Regions from separate parts of the Paenibacillus sp. NPDC101420 genome, predicted to be linked through region 3. Evidence: riboswitches for the same ligand, from Rfam matches in the RefSeq annotation. Region 3 holds a riboswitch; each other region holds the start of a gene.
What was found. Region 3 has a riboswitch for cyclic di-AMP ahead of ACQKMP_RS30330 (C40 family peptidase). Riboswitches for the same ligand answer to the same signal wherever they lie in the genome.

Region 1: another riboswitch for cyclic di-AMP. It lies ahead of ACQKMP_RS19855 (hypothetical protein); the one in region 3 lies ahead of ACQKMP_RS30330 (C40 family peptidase).
Region 2: another riboswitch for cyclic di-AMP. It lies ahead of ACQKMP_RS22555 (alpha/beta fold hydrolase); the one in region 3 lies ahead of ACQKMP_RS30330 (C40 family peptidase).

The regions. Positions count from the first base shown of each region.
Region 1 is NZ_JBNNSE010000004.1:438,163-448,876, reverse strand. It holds gene ACQKMP_RS19895 (SDR family NAD(P)-dependent oxidoreductase) at 21-743, opposite strand; gene ytxJ (bacillithiol system redox-active protein YtxJ) at 971-1,297, shown strand; gene ACQKMP_RS19885 (glutaredoxin family protein) at 1,294-1,533, shown strand; gene ACQKMP_RS19880 (histidine kinase) at 1,735-4,059, opposite strand; gene kdpC (potassium-transporting ATPase subunit KdpC) at 4,221-4,829, opposite strand; gene kdpB (potassium-transporting ATPase subunit KdpB) at 4,885-6,918, opposite strand; gene kdpA (potassium-transporting ATPase subunit KdpA) at 6,935-8,611, opposite strand; gene kdpF (K(+)-transporting ATPase subunit F) at 8,624-8,701, opposite strand; gene ACQKMP_RS19855 (hypothetical protein) at 8,834-9,244, opposite strand; cyclic di-AMP (ydaO/yuaA leader) riboswitch at 9,435-9,624, opposite strand; cyclic di-AMP (ydaO/yuaA leader) riboswitch at 10,045-10,210, shown strand; gene ACQKMP_RS19850 (hypothetical protein) at 10,344-10,714, shown strand, end outside.
Region 2 is NZ_JBNNSE010000005.1:468,687-479,400, forward strand. It holds gene ACQKMP_RS22530 (AraC family transcriptional regulator) at 1-1,901, shown strand, start outside; gene ACQKMP_RS22535 (exosporium glycoprotein BclB-related protein) at 2,141-4,126, shown strand; gene ACQKMP_RS22540 (cysteine desulfurase family protein) at 4,267-5,379, opposite strand; gene mnmH (tRNA 2-selenouridine(34) synthase MnmH) at 5,431-6,468, opposite strand; gene selD (selenide, water dikinase SelD) at 6,526-7,587, opposite strand; gene ACQKMP_RS22555 (alpha/beta fold hydrolase) at 7,741-8,550, opposite strand; cyclic di-AMP (ydaO/yuaA leader) riboswitch at 8,657-8,841, opposite strand; gene ACQKMP_RS22560 (hypothetical protein) at 9,063-9,236, opposite strand; gene ACQKMP_RS22565 (Nif3-like dinuclear metal center hexameric protein) at 9,321-10,115, opposite strand; gene ACQKMP_RS22570 (endo-1,4-beta-xylanase) at 10,227-10,714, opposite strand, start outside.
Region 3 is NZ_JBNNSE010000015.1:18,678-29,391, reverse strand. It holds gene motA (flagellar motor stator protein MotA) at 1-66, opposite strand, end outside; gene ACQKMP_RS30355 (hypothetical protein) at 273-566, shown strand; gene ACQKMP_RS30350 (4a-hydroxytetrahydrobiopterin dehydratase) at 795-1,082, shown strand; gene ACQKMP_RS30345 (c-type cytochrome) at 1,174-1,530, opposite strand; gene ACQKMP_RS30340 (GNAT family N-acetyltransferase) at 1,658-2,143, opposite strand; gene ACQKMP_RS30335 (C40 family peptidase) at 2,399-2,890, opposite strand; cyclic di-AMP (ydaO/yuaA leader) riboswitch at 2,896-3,037, opposite strand; gene ACQKMP_RS30330 (C40 family peptidase) at 3,397-3,825, opposite strand; cyclic di-AMP (ydaO/yuaA leader) riboswitch at 3,879-4,017, opposite strand; gene ACQKMP_RS30325 (hypothetical protein) at 4,232-5,062, opposite strand; gene ACQKMP_RS30320 (M1 family metallopeptidase) at 5,074-7,080, opposite strand; gene ACQKMP_RS30315 (YwhD family protein) at 7,184-7,690, shown strand; gene ACQKMP_RS30310 (AbrB/MazE/SpoVT family DNA-binding domain-containing protein) at 7,792-8,265, opposite strand; gene ACQKMP_RS30305 (transglycosylase domain-containing protein) at 8,468-10,528, opposite strand.

The DNA.
Region 1 (10,714 bases), on a different contig from region 3:
TCTATTTTGAAATATCCGTTCTACCACGGCCATGAGCTGCCATCCGTATCCAGATAGGCCGGTTCCTCGCCCATATATTTTTTATAATCCAGAACAAGGTCGATAATCTGCTCCGCGGACTGTTCGGGAGTCATTTCCGCTTGCTCATCCTTCTTACCATGCATATAAGTCTGCAGCCAGCCAGGATGGAACACCATTACTTGACCGCCAAGCGTTTTCAGATGATTATGCATCAAGGAGGACTGCATATTCAGTGCTGCCTTCGACATACAATAGCCATACATGTTGATACGCTTATTTCGGGCAACACTGCCTGCCTCCGATGAAATATTGACGATTAATTTATCCTCACTTTGTAGTAATAGTCCCATCAGTGCATTGCTGACTCTTAACGCGCCAAGCGTATTTACATTATATATTTCTGCCATGCCTTCATCATCCAGCTCCACCAGCACAGTAGCATTATCAGCAGAACGAATAATACCTGCATTATTAATAATCATATCGACATATCCAGTTTTACTGGCTATTACTCTTGCAGCCTGCTTCACACTATCTTTATTGCTGATATCTAGGGGGATAAGCTCCAACTGTTCAGGATATTTCTCTTTAAGCGCTTTCAAATCTTCCGATTCTTTTAAAAACTGTCCTGCAAATACTGAGAACTGTTTGGCCAGCAATGAACGTACAAGCGACAGTCCGAGCCCCCGATCAGCTCCAGTTACACATGCAACTCTCTTCATTCTTCTGAACACTCCTATCTCGTAGCGATATGGTTAGGCATGTTGCTTCTTTTCACCTTAGCATGCTGTACTCTTTTTTTCAACGCGATTGGTTTCAGGTATATCGCCTCTTGTGCAAGCCTTTCAGAATCCTTTTTGTTTTAATTTTGATATATGTTACAATCATGATTACAGGTTGTTAACAACACAATTGTTAGCAAAATAACGATCCCAGGAGGGTGATATCTATGTCTATTCAACAACTCCATACGCTGGAGGATCTTGAGCAATATGTAGCTAAGCCTGGCAAGAAGCTGCTGTTCAAACACAGCACGACCTGCCCGATTAGTGCTAAAGCTAATGAAGAGTTTCAGGCTTATCTGAAGGATGCGGATACTGCCGCTGCAGTGGTCTTAGTCATCGAGGATCGTCCCGTTTCCAATCAAATTGCTGAGGATTTTGGCATCAAACATGAATCTCCACAACTCTTCCTGCTTGAGGACAATGAGGTTCGCTGGAACACTTCCCACTGGAAAATTACAAGAGATGCTATCAAAGAGGCTGTGAACCAATGAGTGAGCCAGTGATTGTCTATTCAACCGCAGGGTGCAGTGACTGTAATTTGGTTAAAAATTATCTTACGGAGCAGGGTGTCCCTTTTGAAGTAAGAGATGTTATGACCAGCACAGTCTATCAAGAGGAAGTTGAGAAGCTTGGATTCATGGGTGTTCCTGTCACTGTAGCAGGGGATCAAGCGATCAAGGGATTTAATCTTCCTGCGCTCAAAGCACTCATCGAAGCTGCCCAATAATTAAGCTATTAAACTATTCAGTACATGATGTAATTCATAGCTGCAAAAAAGGGTATCCTCATAGCCAATCGGCTTGAAGGTACCCTTTTTCAAAATATAAGAATCTATAATTTTCACGCTATACATTATCCTTATATTTCTCGCATAAACGCTTACCGTCCTTTAGGGACGCCGAAGGCGTTTTTACTTGTTAGTCATAGTCTATGCTTCCTCACGTATGAGATCTGCCACGACCAGCACATCCACGTTTCTGGCAGAACGCAGAATCTGCTTGGTAACATCGCCGCGAATACTTTTTCGCAGCCATGAGCGTTGTGATTGACCAATAATAATCTGAGTACTCTGCAAAGCTTGAGATCTTTCAAGCAGCAAGGACGCCACTCGTGCAGGAAGTACGTTAGGAATCATCTTGAACGTTCCACCCAGTCGTTCCGTCAATTCCTTTAAATCATTTATACGTTTATCATATACGGGTCCATTTTGTTTAAATTCCTGCACATACGTAACATACCAGCAAGCTTTTAGACGATATGCAATCCGAAAACCACGCCGAATTAAACGCTCCGCATGATCCCCCAAGGTGATACACACATATATTACTTCCTGACGCCGCCAAGGTCCCCGTAACGAACCAACACGTTCCCAAGATTCTAGCCTTTCATCAACATCATCAGCAATTTCCCGCAACGCCAGCTCCCGTAGGGCGATCAAATTCCCGATTTTGAAAAAAGCCCCCAGCGCCTGATCCACCTTGGCCATGGCATATATTTTTCCGTCCTTCATTCGCTCTTGAAGCGTCTTGGGTGATACATCGATAAGCTCTACCTCATTTGCCCGCTGTAGAATGCTGTCCGGAAAAGTCTCCCTTACTCTAACTCCTGTAATTTGCTCTACGGCGTCATTCAGACTTTCTAAATGCTGCACATTCACGGTAGAAATCACAGATATTCCCGCATCCAGCAGCTCCATAACATCCATATACCGCTTCTTATGTTTGCTGCCTGGCATATTGGTATGAGCGAGTTCGTCCACTAGCACGACTTCTGGATTACGCTTAATAATTGCTGCCGTATCCATCTCCTCAAGGATAGTCCCGCGGTACTCCATACGTAGACGCGGAAGGGTCTCCAAATCGCCTATTTGTTCAAGGGTTTCTTTGCGGCCATGTGTCTCCAGGAGCCCTATCACGACATCGATCCCTCTCTTTAAGAGATCGTTCCCTTCACGAAGCATCTTGTAAGTCTTGCCCACACCGGGAGCAGCCCCAATATATACCTTAAAGGTTCCTCCGCGAATCGCATCGATTTTATCCTTTACTTCCTGACTGCTTAACCTGTGATAGGCATCCGCTTTCCGTTCATTACGACTCTGCCGGGTTGGAAGTACACGTTCTCCTTCGCGATCTGCGCGATCCGCTACGAAGAACACATCCACACCTCGGATTTGCTTCAGTAACGAATTAGCGATTGAGCCTTTCCATAATTCCTGCCAAGCGGTCTGCTTGGAATGTCCCATAACGATCCGGGTAATATTATGTTCGATCGCGTATTTTACCAACAGATGTGGGATCTCCCGCTTCGAGCGAAAGGTGATCTCCTCCATAGAGGCACCAATCTTCTCGGTCAGCTTCCAGAGGGAACGCTTAAATGTAGCTGCTTCCTTAGAAAGGGTGAGATCCTGCTTCCAGAATGACACTACTGAAAGATCCCCATTTAACCGCTTGGCGATCTGCTGTCCACGTCGGATGTGGATCGAGCCATTCCAATAATACTGTGCGGAGACCAGCACCTTCTCTGCGATCCCCGACGCTCCCTGCAGCCCTTGTTCTTCCCGGTGTTTCTCCAGCGAGTCATTAACATCCTCAGCGACCATCCGAAGTGCCAGCTCCCGCAGCTTGCTTAAATTACCCTTATTAAAAAGCGATCTCTGCTGGCGTTTACCTAAATGGCCATCGGACAAGCGCTGAAGTATTTTTTCAGGGGTCACATCAATTAGAACGATATCATCGGCAAGGGTAAGCACCTCGGCGGGAAGAGAATGCTCTACCTCAATCCCGGTCCATTTCCGTGCCAGATCCGCAGCACCTTCTAGTTCGTACACGTTTACAGTTGTGATGACACTAATCCCATTGCTCAATAAGTATTTGATATCGTCCAGTCTTCCAGATCTCTCCGCACCCTCGCGATTCTGGTGGGCCAAGCCATCGGTTAGCACAACTTCTGGATTACGTGCCACAATAGCTTCTACATCAAGATCCTTCTTCTCTATATCTTTCTGAAACCAATGAATACTTGGTATCCGTTCCAAATCGCCCAGCTGATCCTTAGTTTCTGGACTCTGATTCGTCGAAACCGCACAGATCACAACATCAATTCCCTGTGCTTTTAGCGCCTGGCCCTCACGCAGCATCTGATACGTTTTGCCCGACCCACTGACCGGACCGATATAGATCTTCAGACGACCCCGATGCAGCTCATAGATAGAGAGCAGCAGCTCCTCCGGCGTCTTCCTCCGGTATGTTCCCATCAAGACCACTCCTTAATAACCCCGATCATGCATGTACCCTTCTGTTCCAAGAAGAAACGACATTGTCGTCCTTCAAAGATGACAGCCGTTTCTCGTAGAAATATAAGAAAGCAAGATATCCCTGCCCGATTCTAGAGATCTGGCAGGGACATTTACTATATTTATTTGTTCGATAGTTTCAGTAGATCCATGTTCAGCTTCAACACATTGACCCGTTCTTCACCAAACAACCCTAAGTCACGACCCTCGGTATGCTTATTTACGAGCTCTTCCAGCTGCGATGCAGGAATACCGGTTAAATTGCTAATCCGAGGAATCTGCACCATTGCTGAAGCTGGTGTGATATGCGGATCAAGCCCCGAACCCGAGTTGGTGACCAAATCAACTGGCAATTTGTTCACGGGCACATCCGGATTATCGAGCTTCCACTGCGTAATGAAATCCTTTGTCCGCTGCAGCATATCCGGATTGGATGGAGCGTAGTTATTGGACCCTGAGGCTTCTGCTTTATACTCAATACTAGACACACGACCATGAAATAGTGCTGGGTTCGTAAAGTTCTGCCCAATGAGTTCCGAGCCTACAACTACTCCAGCATCATTCTTAAGCAAGCTGCCGTTCGCTTGCGACGGCATTAGAACCTGGGCAAGCGCTGTAGTTGTCAGAGGATAGATCACTCCGCAGAGAACAATAAATACTAAACTTAGTCGCACAATAATAAAGAAATAAGCACCTTTCGATGATGATAACTGCTCTTCAGTGTCCTCCATGGCGTTTCCGTTATTCACGATGCTCTCACCCTTTCAATGATTAGTCAACACGTCGTTAAATCCATACACTTACGATCATATCAATGAGCTTGATGCCAGCAAATGGAACAACCACTCCGCCTAGCCCATAGATAAATATATTACGTCCAAGCAGCTTCGTAGAGCTCATAGCTTTATACGACACACCCTTCATAGCCAGTGGGATGAGCAGCGGAATAATAATCGCATTAAATATTAAGGCGGATATTATAGCCGAGCTTGGCGAGCCTAGTCCCATTACATTCAGGGCTTCCATTTCAGGAATGGCGAGCATGAACATCGCCGGAATAATAGCGAAATACTTCGCGATATCATTCGCGATACTAAAGGTTGTTAACGCACCCCGCGTCATCAGCAGCTGTTTACCAATCGCTACGACCTCTATAATCTTCGAAGGGTCGGAGTCCAAATCGACCATATTTGCTGCTTCCTTAGCAGCTGTAGTGCCGCTATTCATGGCTAAGCCCACATCAGCTTGCGCAAGGGCAGGGGCATCATTTGTACCATCCCCGGTCATCGCAACCAGCTTACCCTCGTTCTGTTCGCGGCGAATGACTGCTATTTTATCCTCAGGTGTACTTTCAGCGATGAAATCATCTACCCCCGCTTCACGGGCAATCGTAGCTGCGGTCAGCGGATTGTCACCCGTACACATGATGGTCTTGATCCCCATTTTCCGCAGCTCATCAAACCGCTCTTTCATGCCTGGCTTAACGGTATCCTTCAAGTAAATAAGTCCATAGATCCGATTGTCTACCGCAACCGCTAACGGGGTCCCCCCCATCCGGGCGATGGCATCAGAATTACTGTCGAGGTTCGCGGGAATGACACCGCCTTTCGACTGTACCCATTTCTTCACGGAGTCTACCGCACCTTTGCGTACGCAGCGTCCATCTTGCAGGTCAATACCACTCATCCGAGTTTCGGCCTTAAACTCTACGAATTCGCCACCTTCAGCAAGCTTGCTGTCATAGCTGCGTTCCAGCTTTTTGGCCAGCTCAATTACAGAACGTCCCTCAGGCGTCTCATCCTTTAGGGAACTGATGGCCGCCCATGCCGTAAGCTCCGCTTCGGATTCATTTCCGACTGGTACAAATTCACTCGCCATCCGGTTCCCAAAGGTAATCGTACCGGTCTTATCTAGGATCATCGTATTAATATCGCCAGCAGCCTCAACGGCCTTACCAGACATCGCGAGTACATTAAACTGGGTCACCCGGTCCATACCCGCTATTCCGATTGCGGATAGCAGTCCCCCGATAGTTGTCGGGATCAGACAGACCAACAAGGCGATCATAACCGGAATATCAAGATCAACACCTAGATAAGTTGCAATCGGCCGCAAGGTCACTACTACAATCAAGAAAATCAGCGTCAGACTGATCAAAAGCGTATTTAGCGCAATTTCGTTAGGTGTCTTCTGACGTTTCGCCCCTTCAACAAGAGAGATCATTCGATCTAGAAACGACTCACCAGGATCACTTGTAATTCTGACTTTAATCTCATCACTGACGACCCGTGTACCGCCTGTAACGGAGCCAAAGTCCCCACCAGCTTCCTTGATTACAGGTGCAGATTCACCTGTAATCGCTGATTCATCTACGGAAGCCAGCCCTTCAATCACCTCACCGTCACCAGGGATGAGTTCTCCCTGACTGACAATGACGATATCTCCTTTACGCAGCTCGGAGGAAGAGACTGTCTTCACCGCTCCTCCAACCAGTTTGTTAGCTGTGATATCTTGTTTTGTTTTCTTGAGCGAATCGGCTTGGGCTTTCCCCCGGCCTTCTGCCAGTGCTTCAGCGAAGTTCGCAAACAGCACTGTAAACAGCAGAATGAACAACACTGTGATATTGAAGCCTATCGATTGCTCTGCATTAAAATATCCAGGAGCCAGCACCATGAGGAGGACAATGATCGTACCGACCTCTACCACGAACATGACGGGATTTTTGATTAGCGTTACTGGGTTAAGCTTTATAAAACTATCCTTTACAGCGCTAAGGAGTATGGGTCCCGTCAGCAGCTTTTTTCTTTTTACAGTACTCATCTTATTCTCCCTCTTCCTACCGTAAGGTTAGATATTCTGCAATGGGGCCGAGTACAATGACCGGCAGGAACGTCAACGCACCGATAATCACTACTGTACCAATCAGGATTCCCGTAAACAGTCCATTGTCTGTGCGGAACGTGCCAATCGTCTCAGGAACCGGCTTCTTCTTAAGCAGAGAACCTGCTACCGCCAGCATTGCAATGATAGAGACATAACGACCTAGCAGCATGACAATCCCGGTTGTGACATTCCAAAAAGTTGTATTGTCTGCAAGCCCTTCAAATCCTGAACCATTGTTCGCGGCAGAAGAGACATATTCATATAACACTTGGCTGAGTCCATGGAATCCAGTGTTCGTAATCGCCCCTTGCCCCAAATCGGTCAGGAACGCAGCTGCGGTTGGCACAAGGATAATGAACGGATGCACAAGGATCGCTATGGCAATCAGCTTCATCTCCTTGGCCTCTATTTTCCGTCCGAGGAACTCCGGTGTCCTGCCGACCATGAGACCGCACAGGAAGACACCCAGAATCGCATACATCAGCATATTGATCAGTCCGACACCTTTACCACCGAAGACATTGTTGAGCATCATCAGTGCAAGAGGCGTAATGCCTCCCAGCGGCGTCAGCGTATCATGCATATTGTTAACACTACCTGTCGTAGCTGCGGTTGTTACTGAAGTAAACAAGGAAGACTGCGGTATGCCGAAGCGCACCTCTTTACCTTCCATACTACCTTGTGAAGATTCTATTCCTAGTGCATTGATCGCCGGATTGCCTTTCGATTCAGCATAGAAGTTTAGGCTTAATAGCAGAACAAACAAGGTCATCATTGCGGTAAAAATTACCCAGCCCTGACGTTTGTTCTTGGCAAACAATCCGTACATATAAGGGAGCGAAGCTGGCAGCATCCACATAGAGAGAATCTCTAGCACGTTCGTAAGTGGATTAGGGTTCTCAAAAGGATGCGATGAATTGGCTCCGAAGAAGCCGCCACCATTGGTGCCCAAATGCTTGATCGATTCCAGAGAAGCTACTGGACCGATAGCAATTTGTTGCGTTTGCCCCTCTAGTGTAGTGACTTCAAGCGATGGTTTGAGTGTTTGCGGCACATGTAGTCCTACCAGTACCAATGAAACCAGCAGAGCTAGAGGAATGAATACACGAATATGTGCTTTAACGAAATCCTCGAAGAAGTTCCCGACTGATTTCCGTCCTGTGATCCCTCTGACAAAGGCAACCGCAACAGAAAATCCGCTCGCTGCAGACGTGAACATCATCATCGTGATGACAGCCATTTGTGAAAAATACGAAAGTCCCGTCTCCCCGCTGTAATGCTGCAGGTTTGTATTAGTCATAAAACTAATCACCGTATTGAACGAAAGCGTCTGTTCCATATCCGCAATTCCATTCGGATTTAGCGGTAAACCCCGCTGCAATCGAAGAAAGATATAGCTGAAAGTAACCAGTACGATATTCGTTAAAACAAAGCTGAGCGCATACTTCTTCCAGGACATACCGTCCCGTTTTTTCAGGCCGATCAGCTTAAAAATCCCTTTTTCCATACCTCCAAACCATCGATCCGTACGGTTCGGTTCATTAGAAAACACATAATATAAATACGTGCCCATCGGCTTAACCAGCAAGATGAGAATTACGATTACAGTAACAATTTGCAAAATGCCCATGAATGCCCCTCCTTAAAATTTCTCCGGATGAATCAATGCATAAACCAGATATATAAACAGCAGTAGGGTAACAGCGATTACTAGAATCACAGCTTATCCCTCCCCGTATCCTCAACTACACCTGCACACCAGCGCATAAATCCATAAAATAACCCGTAAATTACAGCTAACGAAGCCACCATATACAGATCCATCATATCTTCCGCACTCCTTCTTTTATCCTTAATGAGGTGATCTATCTACCAGAAAATCAGCATCACCGCTGTGGGAATAGATTACATAACTCGCGCCAAGTCTTTTATAGACCAATCTAGGATTTATTGAGCTTGTAATTACAAAAATCGGCTGTGTCGTCCAGGTACGGCACATCTGAATGTAACGGCAGCATAACGTAAAGCTGCTCTCGAACAGATATACCCGGCCTACCGGAAACGGCGGGCGAAACCAAGTATTCTGATGGCGGGTATCAACTAGAACGACTTGTTCAATCCCCATCTCTTCGAGTAGGGCCTTCTCAGGCAAGTTGTTGGTCAATCCGGCCATCTTAATGCCTCTGAATTTTAGAAGCTTAATAAAATGTTCGCCTGCCTTCGTTGGCGCACATACCAGTACATATTCATTCTGATCTGTCATCTCTTATTCTCCTCAAATGCTTTGCTTGTAAGATCAGAGCTTGATCACCCTGATCTTGAAAGAAAAGCTACCGCTAATGATGAATATAACGACCTCTTCGTGAGGTTTTCCATAAATGCTTTGCTTAAAAAAGCACAGCAAAAAGCCACAAAGGATTCTCCTCTGTGGCTCGCTAGCGGTCACATTGCACTCATCCTCTCTCCATACGCTTACGAGGTTAGCTGTCGGATTCGGGCGGTGAGAGTCGCCCTACCTGTATAGATGCGAGCTCACTGGCATCTTCTACAGGATTCACCCCATAACCGGCTTCCGACTCTCACATCGTCTGCCGATTGTTGGTTCCCCCGCTTTCCTTATCGGAAATTAAGCGGATCAAATATTCGATTGTTGTTGAAACAGGAGTAATCATACCCTTATGCAGGAAGTATTGTAAAACCTGATTGATGCCAAAATAATGCAAATTAAAAACTATTTTCGCATTGGATAGCGCTTACTTGATATCCAATCTCTCTATATCTCTTGTTTACTCGAGTTTCAATCCATTAGCGAAAAACGGTCATACCATGTGATTTTATTCACCACGATTAGTGAAATCACCAAAAATCGCCTATATAAGAAAGGAAACAAGAAAGCGAGATTAAGCGAGGAAGAAGCCCGATAACTCGCAATAAATACCTATTTGGTTCCCTTTTTCGTCGTAGTAGGCAGGATTTGGTTTAAATTGCGCTCAAAAGAACACTTTCTGTTTTTACAGAAACACCTTGAAAAGAGTATGATTCGGGTTGAATCTATTTCACGAAATACATTCAACGCTGAGTTCCTGCATTTGCAGGGAACGGGGGAACCATCAGGCCACATGGCCTACTTGGGGTGAATCCGAAGGAGACTGTTCAAGTCTCACATAGGTAGGGCGACTCTCACCGTCCGAATCCGACAGCTAACCTCGTAAGCGTAAAGAGAGAGACCCTTGATCCGCCACGCTTTGGCACAGGTGTGTGTATACCTGTATTCCAAAACCGCAGCAGAGGTCCTCCTCTTGCTGCGGTTTTTGCGTTACCTGAATCTATAGGGTGATAGCATGCTGGACGGGGTGAAAGAAATGAAACACTATTATTGGGGAACTCAGCAAGGGCTACTTGAGCCGATAAGTCTAAATTATGTTTGCTTTGGAGCGTTGTGGTTCGAAGAGGATCATCACAGAACTATTGTCGGCTATGCTTTTGGTCAGAAGCAGATTGAATCACTTCGCCATTTCAGCAGCCCATCTACCTGTGAATACTGTATGGACCGAACAATTATATACGAAATATATAAAAATATCCGAGAAAAGCAACAGCTGCAGGATTGGTCAGCACACCAACGTTTTCCGTGGCTCACCGCTTTTAAGGAACCGTGGAAAGACGTTGCAGTCGGTTGGTACGTAATGAGATCCCGCAACACCTTTCCCTTACATTTATCCGTTATACGCAA
Region 2 (10,714 bases), on a different contig from region 3:
ACATTGAATCCATCTATGTTTATAATCCGAATAATGACACTATATATATCTCAGCGGCGCAAGGGCAGAATGGTGTGTACTCCACAGGAGAGTTAGAGGACACTGAAATCATACAGATGTTGAATCATTATCAGGATTACAAAACATTCACTCCGATCCCACGCACCTATTCCATCGGCGAACCCAAATCAGAAGCTATCGCTGTCTATACTTATCTCTGCTATGATGCGATCAACTGGGACCGCGCCATCAATTCTGCAGTTATTGTTAATATATCAGCAGCTTGGATAAACAAGGAGTTGGCTAACAGCAATACGGCCGGTAGTGGTAACACTTATCTTCTTGATGACCAAGATCGGTTTCTATCGGGGAACAAGCTGACATTGGAGAAGCTCTCAGGGGATGAAAGCAGCTGGGTAGAGCATAAAGTTAAAGACCGCTCCGCAGGTTATTTCACAGCTCCTTTTAAAGGCCAGAAATCATTAGTGTCCTATACTTCACCAGATTCTCTTGGTTGGCAGTATGTTCGCATTACTCCATATAATGTGATCACAGAACAGACCAACCAAATCCGTAATACAACACTACTGATTTCTTTGATTATTTTAATATTCGGACTTATCATTTCTAGAATGCTATCCAAACGCCTCTACCTTCCTATTGATTCCATTGTAAGCCGAATGAATAGCCTTGAAGCTGACAAGCGCAACAGTATGTTTACGATTAGACAGAATTCTTTACGTAATCTTGTTCTCGGTATTAAATCACCCCACAGCAGCCGGCCAACTGATTTGGAGCAGCTGAGTATTGCCTTCGGCTTAAACGAGAGCTATCGGCTAGTATTGCTGCGTATTGATGAATACAATACCCTGCGACAAGAGCGAGGTGCTTATCTACTTGCATACAAGTTCGCGATCATGAATATTGCTTCGGAAATTTGCGGTCAGACTTATCAAGTGGAAAGCGTAGATATGAACGACGATAGTGTTGTTATGCTGCTTAGCAGTATGACGTCCACTGAACATCTCGATTCGGAATTGATCGAAGTGCTGCTACGACAAATCCGTGTGGCTTGTTGCGATTATCTGAAAATAGGATTATCGCTAGTGTACAGTCCCGTTAGTGATAATCCAGATCGATTGAACCACCTATATAGCCAGGCCAAAGAAGCTTCTAAACATAGACTTTTTTATGGGCATGGCTGCCTAATCAACGCAGAGAAGATTAACGAATTGCAGAATAACCTATACTCTTACCCTGCGGATAACGAGAAAAAGCTGGTCGATGCCCTCACCAGTGGTAGAACAGACGAAGCCCATAGTCATTTCTCTGACATCGTGCGCGAATTGGACCAATACCCCTACTATATACTAGAACTAACGCTATCCAGGGTGACGCTAACAATTAAGAGAATCATCGATAATATCAAAAAGCTCAGCTCTACATCTATGGAAGATATCCTCAAGATACCTTCACTTGAGAATTACGAGACGATGAAGGAGCTTGAAGAAGCTTTTTACCAACTCTTCGATGATATTCAGGAATTACAGGTCGATAAACGTAGCTCTAAGCAAAGTGATCTGATCCGTCAAATTAACCAAAAAATCAATCAATCTTATATGGACCCCAGCCTGAGCCTGAACCAGATTGCTGATGAGCTTAACCTGTCACCTATATATGTCAGCCGTCTTTATAAGCAGCAAACAATGACAGCTATTGTGGATGTCATCATGGATGTACGAATGCAGGAAGTATGTCGCCTCTTGAAAGAGAGCGATCTGTCCGTATCGGATATTGCTGAAATGACCGGTTTCACGAGCAGTTCTTATCTCCATCGGATGTTCAAACGCAACTTCAGCATCACGCCGATGGAATACAGGCGTTCTAATACTCGTTCATAAAACTGAAGGCTGAGTGAGAATGCGAACGGAGTACAGATCAATAACACTACTAAACTACTCTATCAAAAAAAGGCAGGCTACTGTATTAGCGGTGGCTTGCCTTTTTAATGTAGGTTCATGTGTATCGACTTCCAGAGCGATTACTGTAACAACTTCAGCTTCTCTGAATATGCTGATTGGGCAGGTTCCCAATTTTTAAAGGTATGAAAAGGAGAAGCTCAAGGAGGAGATACAGAAGGATGTCAGATCATTATCATAGACCATTCAAAGGTGACGCTATCCTAAACAAACAAGGAAGAATAAGCAGTCCTGTCAGAAAAAGAGAGTGTGCTGCACTATTAAAAATAGTCACAGAGCTTGCTACAGTGGTACCTCCCGCACTTACGAATCCCACTACACTTCATATTTCCAATCTTCAAAGAGTGTTAAGAGAGCTCATGGAATTCTTGCATGAGGCTAGGATATGCAGCCCTTTTAGAACGGAGCTTCTTTCTGTAGTAGAAATAACTATTGTATCTACTGAGGTCAGTCCCTTCTCCGTCGTGAGCGTGGGTACTAATCTTCAACAGCTGTTAGCCGAGTTATTATCTTTTATCCTCGCCACGAAGATTGACTCTCATTGCAAAGATCAGTTGGTAATTCAAATCAGACATATTCAAGCTTCTATTTCACAAGCGCTCGGCTTACCTATTAAGGGTGCGACGGGGCCACAAGGTCCTCAGGGACCCCAAGGAACTCAAGGAACTCAAGGGCCTCAAGGACCTCAAGGAGCCACTGGTGCAGGGCTGCAAGGTATTGTAGTCTTTAATCCGGCACAAAGCCCATTGTATCCAGCGGGTCAAGTAGTAACCTTTAATGGCAGCACTTATATAGCTACTGTTGCCGGACCCAAAGGAACACCAGGTAGTTCGTCAGATTATTTACTAATTGCTGGTGGAGCGACAGGCGCGACTGGAGCGCAAGGACCTCAAGGGGCGCAGGGTCCTCAAGGTCTTCAAGGACTTCAAGGACTTCAAGGACTTCAAGGACTCCAAGGACTCCAAGGTCCTCAGGGTCCTCAAGGCGCGCAAGGAATACAGGGACCGACAGGACCTGGAGCAGGGGCAACTGGTCCGACAGGGGCTACAGGCATCGCCGGGCTTGCTGGTCCGACAGGGGCTACAGGCATCGCCGGGCTTGCTGGTCCGACAGGGGCTACAGGCACCGCCGGGCTTGCGGGGCCGACTGGTGCGACGGGTACTGCCGGGCTGGCTGGCGCAACGGGCGCTACAGGTACAGCTGGAATTGCTGGACCGACAGGCGCTACTGGTACTGCGGGGCTGGCTGGCGCAACGGGCGCTACAGGTACTGCCGGACTTGCTGGACCGACAGGCGCTACAGGTACAGCTGGAATTGCTGGACCGACAGGCGCTACAGGTACTGCCGGGCTTGCTGGTCCGACAGGGGCTACAGGCACCGCCGGGCTTGCGGGGCCGACTGGTGCGACGGGTACTGCCGGGCTTGCTGGTCCGACAGGGGCTACAGGTACTGCCGGGCTTGCTGGACCGACGGGCGCTACAGGTACTGCCGGACTTGCTGGACCGACAGGCGCTACAGGTACTGCCGGACTTGCTGGACCGACGGGGGCTACGGGTACTGCCGGGCTTGCTGGTCCGACTGGTGCGACGGGGGTTACCGGAGTTACAGGAGTTACTGGGGCAACCGGTGATGGCGCAATCATTCCACTGGCATCTGGTGGACCAATTATTATGACCACGGTTTTAGGTGGTTTGGTGGGAACAACAAGCCTTATAGGCTTCGGAAGTTCAGCCACAGGCATTTCTCTTGTTGGTGGAAATATAGATTTGACAGGTACTGTTCTTGGACCTCTTATCAACTTTGCAATGTCCGTTCCTCGTTCAGGAGTGATAACATCTATTGCTGCATACTTCAGTAATACCATTGCTTTATCGCTTCTTGGTACTACGATAAATGTAACAGCGCAATTGTACCAATCGGCCACACCAAATAACACATTTACTCCTATTCCAGGTGCAATAGTACCACTTCCATCTATCACTGGTACTATTAATTTAGGAACTTTTGTCAGCGGAATTACGAATGGTATCAATTTTGCTGTAACACCGCAGACACGTCTTCTTATGGTATTCTCAGCCACTGCTACAGGTCTTACCCTTGTAAATACAGTCACTGGTTATGCAAGTGCAGGCTTTACTATTGTATAATCACTAACACAAACAAAAGCATCTGCCCTCCCCACTAAAGGAGTAACAGATGCTTTTGTTATATTATTCGATTAAAATTTCTTAATCTTTCGATCCGGAGAGACGCTATTGAGCAAACTTAGCTATCCCTGGCAATCCACTCACAACAAATACTCTTTCAGCTTACCGATAACCTCATCGATCTCCGCTTTAGTCGTATACCGTCCCACACTAAAACGAACCGCTCCCTGCCCAATACTTGCTGAGACATTCATTGCCTTTAGAACAGGTGAAATCAATGTTTCTCCAGAATGACAAGCTGAGCCTGTTGAGGCAGCCACATCTTCCAGCGAAGCAATCACTTCGTGACCCACCGCTCCAAGAAAACTAACGTTAAGCGTGTTGGGCAATCGCTTATGCCTATGACCATTCAGGTGAATTCTGTCGCCAAATGCCTTCTGCAATCTATCGTAGAAATAATCCGCTACTTCTTTCACACGCTCTCTGGATGGAGAGTCCGAAGCAAGCTCACAGGCTTTTCCTAATCCAATAATATAAGGGGTGTTTTCCGTTCCGGCACGTCTCCCCTGCTCATGACCAGCTCCGTGAATTAATGGCTCGATGTGAATGCCCTCTCGGATGTACAATGCTCCAATCCCTTTTGGCGCATATAATTTATGGCCTGCCAGCGTTAGAAAATCCACCCCTAACTCAGCCACATCAAGCTCTACTTTTCCAGCGGACTGCGAAGCATCGGTATGTACAAGGACACCCCGTTCATGGCAGACCTCAGCTATTTCTTTGATCGGCTGAATCGTGCCCGTTTCGTTGTTAGAGTGCATAATGGAGACTAGTATAGTTTGGTCTGTAAGCTGATTTTTCACATCATCTACCTGCACCATTCCATACGCGTCAACAGGTACATAAGTAATCGTGTAGCCCAACTGCTCCAGATACTGACACGGTTTAATTACCGCAGGATGCTCCACAGCAGACACAATAATGTGATTGCCTTTATGTCGATATGTTTGGGCGACGCCCTTGATGACGGTATTATTCGACTCGCTGCCCCCGCTTGTAAAAAGCACCTCACCCGGCGTACAATTCAGGAAATTAGCCACCTGTGTTCTTGCTCGCTCGATTCCGACTTTAGCTTCTTGTCCCAAAGAATGACTGCTTGAAGGATTGCCAAAATGACCATAAAGATAAGGAATCATAACCTCTGCTACTTCCTTATCTACAGGTGTTGTAGCGTTATAGTCTAAATAGATCATTTGTTAAGCCGAGCCTCCTCTAAACCCCTCATACTTTACGATACCTAAAGCTTATACCTTCTGATTACTTAAAAAAGAGATTACCGCAGCCTCAGCTTCATCCAAATTGTTCACCTTAAAGGTAACTCTCTCAATGCCTTCATACTGAGTAGACGTATAATCGTATTTAGGATCATAGTAGTATTCTAACAGCAGCGCAACAGCCTCTCCGAACATATCAGCTTGCAAGCATCGCTCGATTTCCGCCGCAATGGGGATATGAATTCGCGATTTGATACTTCGAAATGCTGAAATGCACTGTTCTTTATATTCTTCTGGTCGATAATCCTCAAGGATTTGCTGCACTCTGGCTTGTAGTGGCATCTCAATCCAAATTTGTGTTCCAATCCCCTTCTGCTCGGCCATGAATGGGGGCATTACGACCTTCCCAATCTTTTTGCTCTCCGCTTCAAACAGTACATAAGGAGCATCCCCAAGCTTAATTAATTCCTCCATAAGAAGACTATCGAACGTTTTTTGATTGTTTGCATGAAGTCCGATCTCGCCAAAGATAGAACCGCGGTGACCTGCCATTCCTTCCAAATCCAAAACAGGATAGCTCTGTGCCTTCAGGCGGTGCAGCAGGTTTGTTTTACCTGTACCCGTATTTCCATGAACGACATAAGGCTTCGCCTTGAATTCATAGGACTCCAGTTCATCGAGTACCCATTTACGGTAAGCTTTATAGCCGCCAATCAATCGGTAAGCGTGAATATCCATTAAAGAAAGTACGGTCGCAGTTGTACGGCTGCGCATACCTCCCCTCCAGCAGAATACAGCCTTGTCCCCTTGAATCGCAGCAAATTCTTTGACAAAGGAAGGTAGCTTCGCAGCAGCAATCTCCAAACCGCGTTCTTTCGCAGCCTGCACACTTGTCTGTTTATACAACGTACCTACTTCAGCCCGTTCCTCATCATCAAAAAAGGGAATATTCAAGCTATCCGGCAGCGTTGCATCTTTATATTCAGAAGGAGATCGAACGTCGATAACGGTGATCTGCTTCTTATTCTTTAACACTCTTAGTTCTTCCAATGTAATATCCTGAAACAATGCGCTCTCTCCTCTGGTGGCTAACTTCTTAGGTCGCCTCTAAGCTGAACTCCAGCGTTATTGCGCAGCTATAACTGCAATCTGACCCGGATGTTCTTCCGTTACCTCTCCGATCAATGCTGCTTCTACACCTGCATCTACTAACTCTTTTAGCAAATCCTCACTTTGTTCAGGAGCAACAGAGATCAGCAATCCACCGGAAGTCACAGCATCACACAGAATATAGCGGCTTAATTGGTCCATCTCTTCCGGATAAAGAATACTGCCCTCCAAATGGGCAAAGTTATTCTTAGTGCCGCCTGGAACAAAGCCCTGCTCCGCGAGCTCTCTTACTCTTGGCAGCATCGGTACATCGCCTTGACGAATAATCAGTCCGTGATTACTCCCCTTTGCCATTTCCGAGGCATGTCCAAGCAACCCGAATCCGGTAACATCTGTACAAGCATGTACATCATAGGGCTCCATGATTTCAGCCGCTTTTTTATTCAGTGTAGACATGACTGTCGTAAGGCGTGTAGTTTCTTCTGGGGATAGCTGATCCTTTTTAATAGAAGTCGTTAAGATGCCCACACCGATAGGTTTGGTCAAAATCAGCTTGTCTCCTACCTGCGCACCTGCATTCGTTCTTACTTTGTCCGGATGCACAAGGCCCGTAACGGCCAATCCAAATTTAGGCTCTTTATCGTCGATGGAATGTCCGCCCACAAGCGTTGCTCCTGCTTCCTGCACTTTATCTGCTGCACCGCGCAAAATGTCACCGAGAATGCTTTTGTCCAAAACAGAAATAGGGAAGGCCACAATATTAAGCACTGTAAGCGGCTTGCCGCCCATAGCATAAATATCACTTAACGCATTAGCTGCTGCAATTTGCCCAAAGGAATAAGGGTCGTCCACGATCGGCGTGAAAAAATCAACAGTTTGCACTAACGCTAGATCATCACTTAATCGATATACCCCAGCGTCATCACTGGTATCCAGACCTACAAGTAGATCCGGATTAGGAACGGTTAGTGGTAGACTGCGAATAACCTGCATGAGATCGGCGGGACCGATTTTGCAGCCGCAGCCCCCTTTTGAAGATAATGAGGTCAATTTTATGGTTTCGGCTTGAGACATCATGACTCAGCTCCTTTAGATAGTTAATATCGAATATCTTTAATCTTACATCAGTAGACAGCATTGTACAAAATACAGACATACAGAAGAACGCCCCGTAGCCAGTACATACTCCCCGGCTATGGGACGCCTCTCATTTCTCACTTACCACTAAGATCAACTAATCTGCTGAGTTTCCTGCTGTTTCTCCAAAAACCGCTGAAGTATAGCATTAAATTTCTCCGGCTGACACAGATTACTAGGATCTAATGCGTTAGGGATGATCACTAACTGAGCATGTGGCAGCTGAGACACCATATCCTTCATACAATTAACTCCAAATTCACTAAAGTCACCTACAATACATAAGGCGGGACGCTTAAAAGACTTTAAGCATCTAGTGTAATCCACATGGCTCGTAGCCAGCCTTTGCCGATACAATTCCCGTGGACGTTTATCGAGAAGTCCTCTTCTAATCTCGTTATAAGCCAGATTCCAGCGTTCCCGGTACATCATACGAATCGAAGGCAGTACAAGCTCACTTGGAGCGTAATACATTAACCAACTACAATAAGCAGCCATAAGCTGGATTTTACCGATTATCGTTGACGCATGACTTCTACAAAAGCTATCCGCGACAACAATCGCTTTTACTCGCTCTGGATATTGTTTCGCAATATGCTGAACGACGAGCCCCCCATAGGCACTCCCAACAAAAACAGCCTCACGAATACCCAAATCATTCAATAGCATTATTATATCTAGACATTGGGTTTCAATAATCTCGTTTGGGGCCTGCAGTAATTCACCTGATTTGCCATTCCCCCGTAAATCACACAGAATCACTTTATATTTATCAGAAAAATACTCCAATTGTGGCTTGAACATACTATGTGTTAATCCATGTCCATGGATAAACACAACCGGAGCCCCTGTTCCATTGATTTCGTAATAGAGCGAAGTTCCATTCAGTTTAGCAATAGGCAAAGTTAACACCTCTTTCATAGATAGGTTCTACAACTATATCTGCTTTTTAACGCAGCAAAAAACCACAGAGGGATTCTCTGTGGCTATTCATCATCAAATACGCCATTCATCCTCTCTCCATACGCTTACGAGGTTAGCTGTCGGATTCGGGCAGTGAGAGTTGCCCTACCTGCATGGATGCATTTATGCACCTGGAACAGGATTCACCCCATAACTAGTACCGATTGTTACACTGGTTCCCAGTTGTTGGTTCCCCCGCTTTCCTTAACGGAAATTAAGCGGACTTCTTATGTAATTGTCAGTTATGTGATGAATCATACTCCGTGTAAGGTTTCTTGTAAAGTTGAGCCGTGGGCAAAATAATGTTGAAAGCCATGCTTTTCATTTCATATTGAGCATACACTTCGTTTTCTCTTTCTTTTGCTCTTGTTTACTCAATATATCTAAAAAAAGCCGAGCGGCCATCAGAGATCAATCCCTGAACCACTCGGCTTCGTTATACAATCATATGGCTACAACAGATCGGCGTTTTTCAATGCATGCTCCCAGCTCGGAAAAAAGAACAGCGCACTTCTCATAAGATCAGGATCGCTTTGCTTCACTTGTTTTTTGCTGATCGAGCTTCCATCGGTTTGAAGCTTTTTGATACGACTTAACACTTCATCAGCCTCCAAAGGAATTTCCATTGAAACACTCCTTTCTCAGTGACCTAGTTTCCAATCATTTTCTCCATAATATGCAAATTTATTCTTCATTTCGGTTTATACGAATTAAACCAGCTGATAGACCGGTTGTTCAGCAATAAAATAAGTAGGAATCATTGGGTATTTCTGTGCCAGAACTTCAGCTAAATATTTCATTCCTGGAGCTTCACTTTCCGCATGACCTAACATAATCAGCGCTTTTGATCTGCCTTGGTGGACAGCATCCCTCACATATTCTGGAGTTTCCCATTCGGGGCCCTCGCCAGCAATAATTAAATCAAGATTGTGCTGATTAAAAAGAGGAATAGCCATCGTCCCACCTCCTCTGTAACCTACTAATATCCCCACATGTCTGCATATCTGGGATACGTCTCCGGCAGCACGTAAATAGGAGATACCTAGCTTTCTTTTTATATACTGTGCCGCTTCACTTACCGTCATAGCTGGAATCGATAGGATTGTAGCAGTCGATTGCTGCTCAACCACATAGGCTGACCATTCAAGCTCTCGTAGCAAGCCCACCATGATCCCGTCTGGTTGATGCCTATGCCAATAATCATGATAACGAAAAATAGCCAGTTCAGAACGCTCGATTAAACTCAGTTTCGCAAGATAAATAGGGTCATCCTCTAACCACTCACTCGTCTCATGATGACTGTAAAACACACCTTCATGTGTGATCAACAAATTGGCGTTCATAGCAACCGCTCGCTCCACAACATATTGCGTAGCGCAAAATGCCGTAACCATCCCTGTAATCACCATTTCTGGATTCCCCGGCTTAAGAGTATCCACAGTCCCATCTATCTGTTCCATGGCTCCTATTAAATCTTCCAGAATCCTTCTAATTGTCACGCTCACTTTAATCCGCCCTTTGAGATCTATTCTACTAATCTATCAACGTATAAATAACCCGCCCTTAATCGATATAAGGACGGGTTCACAGTTCATTATTTGAGCAGCTTGCCCACTCTATGATTTCGTGGCAGAGGTGATAATTCGATGGAAAGCTGGCTTCGGCTTATGCCCTTCATCGAATAGGAACGGCCAGTTCTTCCGCCCACGAACAGGGAAATCATCCAGCCAGGTATAGTCATCCGCTGCTCCCCAGAACGTGACCGAACTAATCACGTCCCGGTATTCTCTCAGCAGTGCGAACATCGCTTCATATCGATCTGCTTGAAGCTCGAGCAGCTCAGCAGGTACTGTCTTTAAGTCCATTCGTTTGTCATCGAAACGGAACATGGATACATCCAGCTCTGTCAGTTGGAGCTGAAGTCCTAACGATGCATATTTTTCGATCGCTGCACGAATATCATCCAGACTAGGATCGTATAAATTCCAGTGTGCCTGCAATCCGATGCCATGGATCGGCACGCCTTGTTCCAATAGCGACTTCACCATTTTATAGATTTTGTCACGCTTTAATGGATGGGATTCGTTATAGTCATTGTAGAATA
Region 3 (10,714 bases):
GAGGATCATACCCCAAATAACTGCAACTAGACCAAAAATTAAACCAAGTATTGTTGAAATTTCCATTATGCACCTCGTCCATGAGATTATAAGATGTGTTCCGACAAAGCCGCGTATATCATCCTTGAAACAGCGGCAAGGCACTCTGTTCGAAACCGAATAACGTATATTCTTATTTATCGACATCATTCCGTTTTTTGTGAAGTCATTTTTTCGGCTATAATGGATAAGGTAAGTAATTATTCATCTGTGGAGAAAACGGAGTGATACATGTGGGCGTAAAGCATGGTAGAGATTACGGTGAAATCCTAACGGATTTGACTGAGGCTGTCGGAAGAATTTCCGATGGGTACTTATTTTTTGAAATGGATCCAGAAGAGTGGCAAGAATTGCCGCAGGAATCCAAGATGGAGGTATGGGAGGCACTGGCTGAGGATCTTTTCTTCGCGCTGGGTAATGAACCTATGATTGAGGTGGGGAGCGGCGTTATCATCTACGATAAGGACACGCACCGCATTAATATTTTAGTCGGAGAAGAGGATTTAGCCTCTGTTGTTTTGATTTAAGAAGAGGGGGCGGCGGGGCGTAATTTGCCCGTAGTTAGTAGCCCGTGTTAAAATTGGTGTAGCCGAGTTATAATCGCTGGGATTCTTGAATACATTTAATCGAAAATATTGCCTTTATCCTGGCACATCCCTTGGACCTCAGAAGCTAAGGGATGTTTTGTTTAACGAATATGACGAGTAAAGGGACCTGCGGATTTTACTGCAATTTTTAGTAAGGGAGGAAACGAATTGTTATTTACGGAAGAAGAACTGCGTGAGCAGATCAGCAAGCTGGAAGGTTGGAAGCTGGAAGAGAATACCATGGTGCGAAAATATATGTTCAGCCAATATATGAAGGGTATTGCTTTCGTTGATGAAGTAGCCACCATTTCAGAAGCCTTTGATCACCATCCACATATTACGATTGATTATAAGACAGTGACTTTACGACTGAAATCAAATGAGGAAGACGGTATTACAGCTCTAGATATTCGAGAGGCACATGAATTTAATGAAGCCTTTGAGAAAAATCGTTAGTGTCACCCAAACTCATAAATAAACGCCCGTGCGCAGATAGTGAACTATCTTCCGGCACGGGCGTTTTTAGTTGCTTAGGTAGTAGTTACTGTTACTTTTTCTCTGAGAGCCAGAGGGCGACGTTTGCAATCTCCTCAGGGGCTAGCTTTTCTTTAAAGGAAGGCATTTGACCGCGTCCTTTAGTGACGATACTGTAGATTTCTTCAGCATCATGCTGACCGCCTTCATTTTGAAGACTGGGTCCAACTCCACCTTGAAGCTGATCGCCGTGACAGGTGATACAGCTGGCTTTCACGGTTGCTTCGGCCTTTGCCGCATCCAATTGGACTTCCGGCATCGTCGGCTTATTCTGTTCAGCTACCTCTTCTTTACCTGGAAGTGTAAACATAAGTACTACCGCAAAGGCACAGGCGGCAAAAAACAAACCGCTCATGATCCATTTCTGCATCCCAGTTCGTCCCTTCTATGTAAGCTGCTCCCTACATTATAGCTCAAGGTGAAGCGTTATCATAGGGTTTGTGACAAAAAAATGAACGATAATGCCATCAAATCATTGAAAAATATGGAATTTAATATTATTTATCATAGACCATGCAATAAAAAGGTTTGTTTCCTGTGGGGGTTAGGCGTTCATACGTATCGGTAATCGTAAATCCACACTTTTGGTAAGTTCGGATCGCCCGCTGGTTCCAGGTCAAAACCTCTAGATCAATCTCACGCTCAGGATAACGAAGCAAGGCTGCTTGCACGATTGCATCCATGAATATTTTTCCTAGACCTTGACCGCATAGATCAGGGCGCATACCAATCCCCAAGCGAACAACACCTTCCATTGGAAACAACTGCGCGAATCCACACAAAATCCCTTGCCCATTTAGTATGGAGACATATTGCTCATTCCGTAGCTGAGGGTCACCGAACTCGATTCCAAGAGCCTGCATTTGCTCCCACGGCATCCAGCCGTAAATATTATAAGGGGCAGTGTAATCCCAGTTGCAAATCTCTTCCGCGTGACTGGTCTCCATAGGCGCTACATGAAAAGTAACAGAGGGATTTATCATAAGGTCAAGGACCTCCTTTCACGGGGGGACTTTAAATGTCTTATATTTCTAGCTTTAAATACTTATGGTCCTTATAAGGACATCGAAGGCGTTTATGCTTGTAACTAATTATATACAAAAAGAGGCATGGTCGACTCAGAAATTTATGAGGATTATTGTTTTACAAATTCTGAGAGGGGTAAATACTAAATAAGACAAAAAACAAGCTCCTCCCCAAGAATCAACATCTTGGAAAAGAGCCTATGTACGATTTACTTATTGAACATCATCATTATCTTCTGTCTCAGAAGCAACAGAATGATAAGCATCTGTGCTCATAATTCGTTTAGCACCGATGTAGCGTTTCACGTAGTAGCTATCACTCAGGGAGCTAATCGTTACACCGCGGGAGGAAGATGCGTGTGCAAACTTGCCTTCACCGACATAAATACCGACATGGGAGACACCCTTACCACTTGTATTGAAGAATACAAGATCTCCAGATCTTAAATCATCTTGGGAGATAGCAGTACCCATTTGATACTGGGAACCTGATTGGTGTGGTAGGTTTATACCAATTTTATCAAATACATACATTGTAAATCCGGAGCAATCAAATCCATTTGTGGAGATGCCGCCGGATACGTACTTAGTTCCGATGGTCTTGTCGATCACTTTATCCATTTTGGAATCCGCGAAAGCGCTTCCTGCTCCGATGGTGAAAATAATGGAAAAGCTAAGTACTGCTGCTGCTAGCTTCTTCTTCAAAAGTTTATACCCCTTCCGGATGCCTACGAGGTTAGCTTAAGGGTTCGGTTGAAGGTCCCCTATGACCCCTCTAAAAATGGAGGTCAATTCACCCAAAGTTGGTTCCCCCGTTTTCCTAATAGTTAGGAAACTCGGCTGATACTGTTGATTAGGAATAGCTTGTAATCAATACATGACAAAACCTTTGTAAATAACAACTTAATGATTACAAAAATGTTACTAAAATCTTACTGCAGTTATTGTAACAAACAGAGTGCCGCTTGGCAATCGTTTTTAACATAATCATGCAGAAAAATTCGTTTTTTTAAAGACAAAATGTATATGTAAGCGATAATATTAAACTAATTTTTATATTTATTGAAATTTTTATCAAATAAAAGTGTTTAAAGTCCGTTCAAGAGGTGTAAAGAATATAATAAGGCAAAAGAAAACCTGGATTCGATTAAGTCAATAATCAAACCCAGGTCTATATAATGTAATTGTGAGGTTATAGTTGTGGGGAAGTATTAATCGTAGGCTATAGCTTGATATGAGGAAGTACTCATTACTCTTTTAGCACCAACGTAGCGATTGGCCCAGTAGGATTGGCTAAGTGAAGTGATGGTCACGCCATATGAAGATGATGATTGTGCGAATTTTCCGTTTCCAACATAAATGCCGACATGGGATACGCCGTTGCCCAATGTGTTAAAGAAAACTAGGTCACCTGAACGTAATTTACTTTTAGCTACAGGAGTTCCGACATTATATTGAGCTTTTGAAGTACGGGGCAAAGAAAGACCCACCTTCTTGAATACATACGTAGTAAATCCAGAACAGTCAAACCCGGCAGTGCTAGTGCCTCCGGTTTTATAGGCAACTCCAATTGTCTTTGAAATAACACTGTCCATCTTAGAATCTGCAAAGGCACTTCCTCCACCAATAGAGAACGCCATCACAAGTCCTAGCGCCGCAGCGACGCATGCTTTTCTTAAATTCTTCAAAAAAATTGTACCCCTTCCAATGCCTGTGAGGTTAGCTTAAGGATTCGGTAGAAGGTTCCCCTATGATCACTGCAAAGCGAGATCAATTCACCCAAAATATGGTTCCCCCACTTCCCGGTGCAAGGAATTCGGCGTTTTATGCACCAGATAGTGAATTATCGACATGACTACGACAAATACATGAAGTTATGTAGAAATCGTTTCAAATGATTACAAACTTGTTACCAATGGAACAGGACTTATTGTAACAAAGTCTTTACGATTTTGCAAATCCTCATAATTTGTCTATAACGCGAAAGAGTCCCAGCTCCTGATTTAGGAACCGGGACTCTTATATTATGTTCTGTAAAGCTTCAAATTATTGTGGAAATGCTTTACTGTGCCATAGATGATATTGAGCTGAAATTCCCCACATTTTGAAGAGTGTTGAGGGCAGTGATGAAAGTTGACGAATAAGAAGTGCTGGTAGGCCAGGACAGAAGATACCCGTTATTCCGCACACTAGCAAAAGGATCAGGCCTGCTGCACCAAGTATGGTTGAAATTCCTATTGCCGGAATCAGCGACTTCAAGCAAATGAATAAGGAGGAGAACATCCCCGTGCCGCTGGTATACCCAAACTGCATATATAGAAGGAACAGGCGCACGATAAAGATGTATATAAGCCATGCCAATACGTATGGAACTAGATGAAGTAACAAAGAGTAGTTCAGAAAGGAGGACAAGAATAGCCCGTACATTTTTGGAGCAAGCCAGTATAACGGAAGTAGAGCCAGCGCCCATTCGATTAGACTGAAGATAAACACTGGAAATCCATAAAGCTTCATACCTGGAAAAAAGAACAGGCCACGCTCTCCTTTTCGCTCCTGATGGAGTTCATGCAGTAATCCTGCCCTTATGAAGGGGGAGAGTAGCAGTCGTAAGACAACAAGCCCTAGGAACATCCATAACCAAGTACGTATCGCAGGATCTGTGTTCAAGTTGAACTGCCCTTCGACATAATAGAGTAGTCTGCCCATTCCGCTGCCTCCAGCGTCTTTATCTGGATAACGCAGTAGAATTGGAACGATAGCAGACCGGATGAAGCCGTACATAAAGTAGCCCCAGAGCAGTCGGTAGATGAAGAGCAGAATCAGAATATAAAATTGCTCCTTCATGCTTTGCCAGCCGCGGGTTATCGATGTTCTCACAATCATTCACCTCACCAGACAAGAGTTCCGAGCACGGTTTCAACTAGTTTAGTTACACTTAATGTCCAGCGGGAGAGCGTTTTCGGCTCTATTTCCGCCAGTCTGAAGTTATTAAGATGCTTGTTTTCTAACAGAATGGTATGCTCAGGATCAACCTCAGCAGAGAGAAGAAGCTTATCGCTTAACAATTGGAATGTAGTCTCTGCTCCTTCACCGCTCCAGACCCGCTCTGTAGCAGAGCCATCGGCGAATGTGAATTTAATGGGAACGTCAACGTAATGGCTCCCTTTGTTTGTAATCTTTACTATGGATTCATAGCTCTGAGCATCGCTGTTGCCATTCTTTTTAATCGTAATCGTATCTACTGAGAAATCAGGAGCACCACCACCATAAATATAATCTTCGAAATAAGGCTGCCATGATTTTTTGGTTACCTTCTCAACGACTTTTTGAAAATCAGACGTAGTGGGGTGCTGGAAACGGAATTTACGTGCGTAAGTGGACATGATGCTGTTCATTGCCTTAGTGCCTACTTGGCGCTCAATATCCTTAAGTACTAGCTTTCCGCGAATATACACATTCCGGCTATAGGATTCTGCCCCGGCATATTTCCATGTTTCTAAATTTAGCGGCTCTGATTTGGTCACCAAGCTGGACTGAAGAGGGAGATTCGTTTTGATGCCATATTCTTGCTCCATGAGTCTGTCTTCAGCATAAGAAGTGAAGCTTTCATCTAGCCAAGCCTCTTCGAATTCATTGCTGGCTACCATGCCGTAAAAGTATTGATGGCCAATTTCATGAACGACGGTTCTTTCAAGTGAGGTGTCAGGAGAAGAGTCTGTGGCTCCAAATGCTGTAATGAGTGTTGGATACTCCATTCCTCCAGCCCCATTCCCCTCCTTAGGCGGAACGATAATAGACAGAGTCGAGTAGGGATAAGGACCATACCATTTGCTGAAGTAGGTCAGAGCTGCCTTAGCGGCCTGAAGGTATCGTTCCTTTAAGTCTTTGTGTAATGGATCGAGATACACCTTAATCCGTACACCAGGCACTTCTGGCGTAGAGAAGGCTTCTTCGGCTACTGTAAAATCAGGGGATGCCGCCCACGCAAAGTCATGGACATCGTCAGCGTAGAACTGATATATTTTTTGATCTTGCTTTAGCTTGGCATTCTTCACAGGAAATCCGGTCGCAGCTACCGTGTAATCGGAAGGAACCGCAATCGTTACATTAAAGATGCCAAAATCGCTGTAAAACTCAGAGGTGCCGTGATACTGATGCAAATCCCAGCCTTCCTCCTTAACCCCACGTGTGCCCATAGGCTCGTATACACTAAGTTTAGGGAACCATTGCCCAGCCATCACGAAATTGCCTGATGCGCCCATACGGGCAAATATTTTGGGGAGCTGGACCTCGTACTGGAGTTTAAGCGTGACACTTTCTCCACCATTAACCGGCTGTGGGAGATGCACCTTTAGGAGTGTCTTATCGTTGACGTTACCATCATCGGGTTGTACAAATTGCACTCTTTGCATTAGTGATGTTCCTTCTGTTGTGCGCAAATCGGTTAAAGTCATACTTCCGAAGCCGTTCTCTGGCATGGTGTCACCTCTGAGCGTTCCCCCGGACTCCTTCATAAAGGTAGTATCTGGTGAAGCAAAAGCATTTGGATACATATGAAAATATAGATCACTTACCGGTTTTACACCGGGGTGTGTCCAGGTTACCGTCTCAGAAGCGATTAAGGTTTCTGTATCAGGAACAAGCTGAACATCGATGTGATACTCGACAACTCGTTGACTTAATGCCTCTTCTGCTGGAACGGGGGCGCTTTCAGGCAGTGTCTGTTGTGGTGCAGCTGCAGGAGCTGTGCCGCTTGAGGACTTGGCCTCTTTTGAAACAAAGCTAGTAACAGAAGATGTGGAGTTATCCCCCGAATAGACCCATATGCCTCCTAATAGCACGAGGGTGGCCAGGGTCGCAAAGATGATGATGTACCTTAATGACAGTGACTTCATAGTGTGATTCCTCCCGTGACAAGCATCTACGGGATGTATATGTTTGCAATCGCCGCATTATTAGCTAAAATTAAATTATTCGTAAGAGGAAGGGTGTGCACTCGTGGACAACATACAACCGGAGGGCAAGAAACAGATTGCCTTAAATATTGTGAATGCCAAAAGTAAACATAAAGGCTTTGGAGCGGGCTCTATAGAGCTCAATAACGTATCGCCTGTCATTATTGATGGCGGTGAAGCAGTCATTGATATTGGTGCCATGCATGCCAAGAGTAAGGTTGAAAAGGGGATTAAATTCTCCATGAACCGTGAAGATGTACCTAATGGTAGACAGGTTTGGGTAGTATGGGTAGCAGTGGACCGTACACAGGATAGTCAATTCTATGGTGGAATAACGGCCTGCGAAATGTGGATCGATACGGAAGCACGTCGCGGTTGGAAAATTCTCGCCGAGCATGTCAATAAGTTGGATGCTGCTCTAAAACGTAAAATCGATGTGGGAGGGCTTGGCGCAGTTGAAAAAGCTGCCCTCAAATCCCTCTTGATCTCTCATAATGAGGCATGGTGGACTGCGTCCTCCGATGAGCTTAAGGCTGCACTGACCGAGTAGGAACGAATTATCCGGTCAAGGTTACCTGATACAGAAAAAAGGCTTCGACATCCTGAAATAGGAGAGTCGAAGCCTTTTTGAATTGAACACAATGAATTAGTTTACGATTTGCCTGCCGTACTAAGTTTGCGTTTGAGTTGACTTACTCTGGCTTGACTGATCCCAAGAATTTCAGCAAGCTCTTTCTGATTGGCATATGGATGTTCTTCTATGGCCCGCTCCAGGCGTTGGCACATATCCTCTGTCTTCGTCTTCCGGATCGTGCTGCTGTGTTCTGACACTTCGCCTGCAAAATCTTGGCGCGCCTCAGGCACTTGAGACATGCGTTCAGGGTCGGCAATTTCTTTTAGACAGCTACTGCAAATAAATTGCTCTTTATAGTAGGTGACATGGTCGTGGCTTCTGCAAAACGTACATTCTGTCGAGGTGTACTTCCTGAGTATGATGGTGTTATCGTTTAATATAAAAAATTCGATAGGATCACCAATGTCGATATTACGAGTCATACGGATTTCTGCGGGAACCACAATTCTCCCAAGACTGTCTAAACTCCGGATCATGCCTGTATCCTTCATCCCATGTCCCTCATTTACATCTTTATATTTTGGTTGCTACTAACTATTATAGCAGTAATTGTGAGTTAAGAGAATGGGGTGAATATAATTAATGAAGCGGTTACATCCTTTGTGGGAGAAGTGAAAATCGAGTTTGGCCATCTTATGGATTCTACAATAAATAAGTAATAAAAAAGAAAAACCTCTTCAATTAATGAAGAGGTTAATTCAACCACCAGCGTTTAATATTGTTCCACAGGGAACGACTTTCTTCAGCAGGATCTACTTTGCTTTGTACATCATCGACAGCGGGAACTTTGCCATGTTGATCACAGTATTCGGTGGGCTCAGTTCCACTAATGAAAGTCTCCAGTTCTTTTTCGGGACAGGCTGCTGTAGCTAGCTTACCGGATTGCGGATTGATGTATACACTGACTACGCCATCTGGAATGGGAAAAATCTTAGGCGGGATATTTTCCAACGCTTTTTCAGTAAACTCCGCGAAAATTGGAGCTGCCCGTCGGCCATCGGTAGTTGTGATGTCGCGCCCCTTGTCATATCCAACCCAAACTGCAGTGGACAGCTCGGGGGTGAAGCCTACCATCCAGCCGTCTGTATCCGTAGTTCCAGTCTTGCCGGCTACCGGACGTTTGATTATAGAAGCTACACGGTTTCCTGTCCCCCCAGTCTCAAATACTCCCTCCATTAAACGGGTCAACACATAGGCGGCAGAAGGCTCTACAATGGCTTCACCCTTTGGCTGTGGTGCTTCATACAGCACCATACCATTGGAATCCGTTATTTTTAGAATGGCTGTGGTTGGCATTTTCTGACCACTGTTTCCAATAACAGCGAATGCCGCAGCCATTTCTAGCGGACTGATCGGTGAGGTACCGAGTGCCAGTGACGGCACGCTTTGAAGCGGACTATCAATGCCCATCTTGCCTGCCATCTCGCTCACCTTATCTGCGCCGATCTTCATGATCGTATTCACAGCATAGATATTGTCGGATGCTGCAATGGCTTGTCGCATATTGATTTCGCCCAGATACTTATCCCCGAAGTTCCGAGGCTGGTAGGTTTTGCGATTGTTATCATAATGGAACATCGTTGGCTGGCTTTTGAAAACGGAAAGACTAGTCATCTCTTTAGAAGAGAGTGCTGCTAAATACATGATCGGCTTAAAGGACGAGCCAGGCTGACGTGTGGTGGCTAGAGCATGATTGTATTGGTTGGTACGATAATTTTTTCCGCCGACCATAGCTTTAATGTAGCCAGTGCGAGGATCGATGGAAACAAGGGCGGTCTCCAGATCACTCTTTTGATCCATCTCTTTGTCGACTGCTTGTTCTGCGGCATGCTGCATGTCAGGGTCCAGGGTGGTGTAAACATTTAGTCCCCCTTGTTCCAACTCATCACTGCTGATGTTAAGAGATTCTGTGGCCAGATTGCGAATATAATCTCTGAAATAGGGTGCAACCACAGTTGTATCCTTCTGGCCTTGTGGTTTTAAGTTCAAGTCCTCCTGAACAGCTTGTCCCGCTTCTTCTTGTGTGATTTCTCCTAAATTAGCCATGACAGTCAAAATGATTTTTTGTCGTTTTTTAGCGTTGTCTAAATGATTGTACGGCGAATAATAGGTTGGTCCTTTTGGAATCCCAGCTAGCATGGTACTCTCTGCCAAGTCTAAGTCTGCTGCAGATTTACCAAAATACATTTGAGAGGCTGCTTCAATGCCATAGGCACCATGGCCATAGTAGATGTTATTTAAATACATGTTCAAGATTTCATCTTTGCTGTATTTCATCTCGAGCTGCATCGTATACAAGGCTTCTTTAGCTTTACGCGTCCACGTCTTCTCGTGGGATAGATAAAGATTTCTCGCGAGCTGCTGAGTTAGCGTGCTAGCCCCCTGCGTTCGGTTTCCCTCTTCCAGATTGACGAGCACTGCCCGAGCCATCCCCTTCATGTCAAATCCGGAATGCTCGTAAAACTTACGGTCCTCGACGGCTAGTGTGGCTTCAATGAGCAGGGGAGAAATTTGACTTAATTTGACCGGTTCACGGCTACGCCCGTCTGAGGTAAAGGTGGCAAGAATATTGCCTCTGGAGTCGAGTAGCTTGGAGCGCACATCGTCGCCAATGGGAGGGAGATCTTTTTGGTATAGGTAACCGAGCAGAGCTCCCGTGGTCAGTAGAAACAATATAATCATGGCTACCAGCAGCCGGAATAAACGGCGGAAGCGGCTTTTTCGTTTGGGTGGACTCGTTGATTCACGTGACATGACACCAGACTCCCTTCTCCTTGTATTATGGGAAAGGAACTGGAAGGATATTCATTGTATAACTAGGTGATCTGTTAAAGGGACTATCACCGGAGGAGATTTAAACAGGAGATGACAAACTGTTTCCATTTTGTGACTATTCAATGGTGGATCATGCGTGCTTCAGGAGGTATAAAAGAGTAGAGA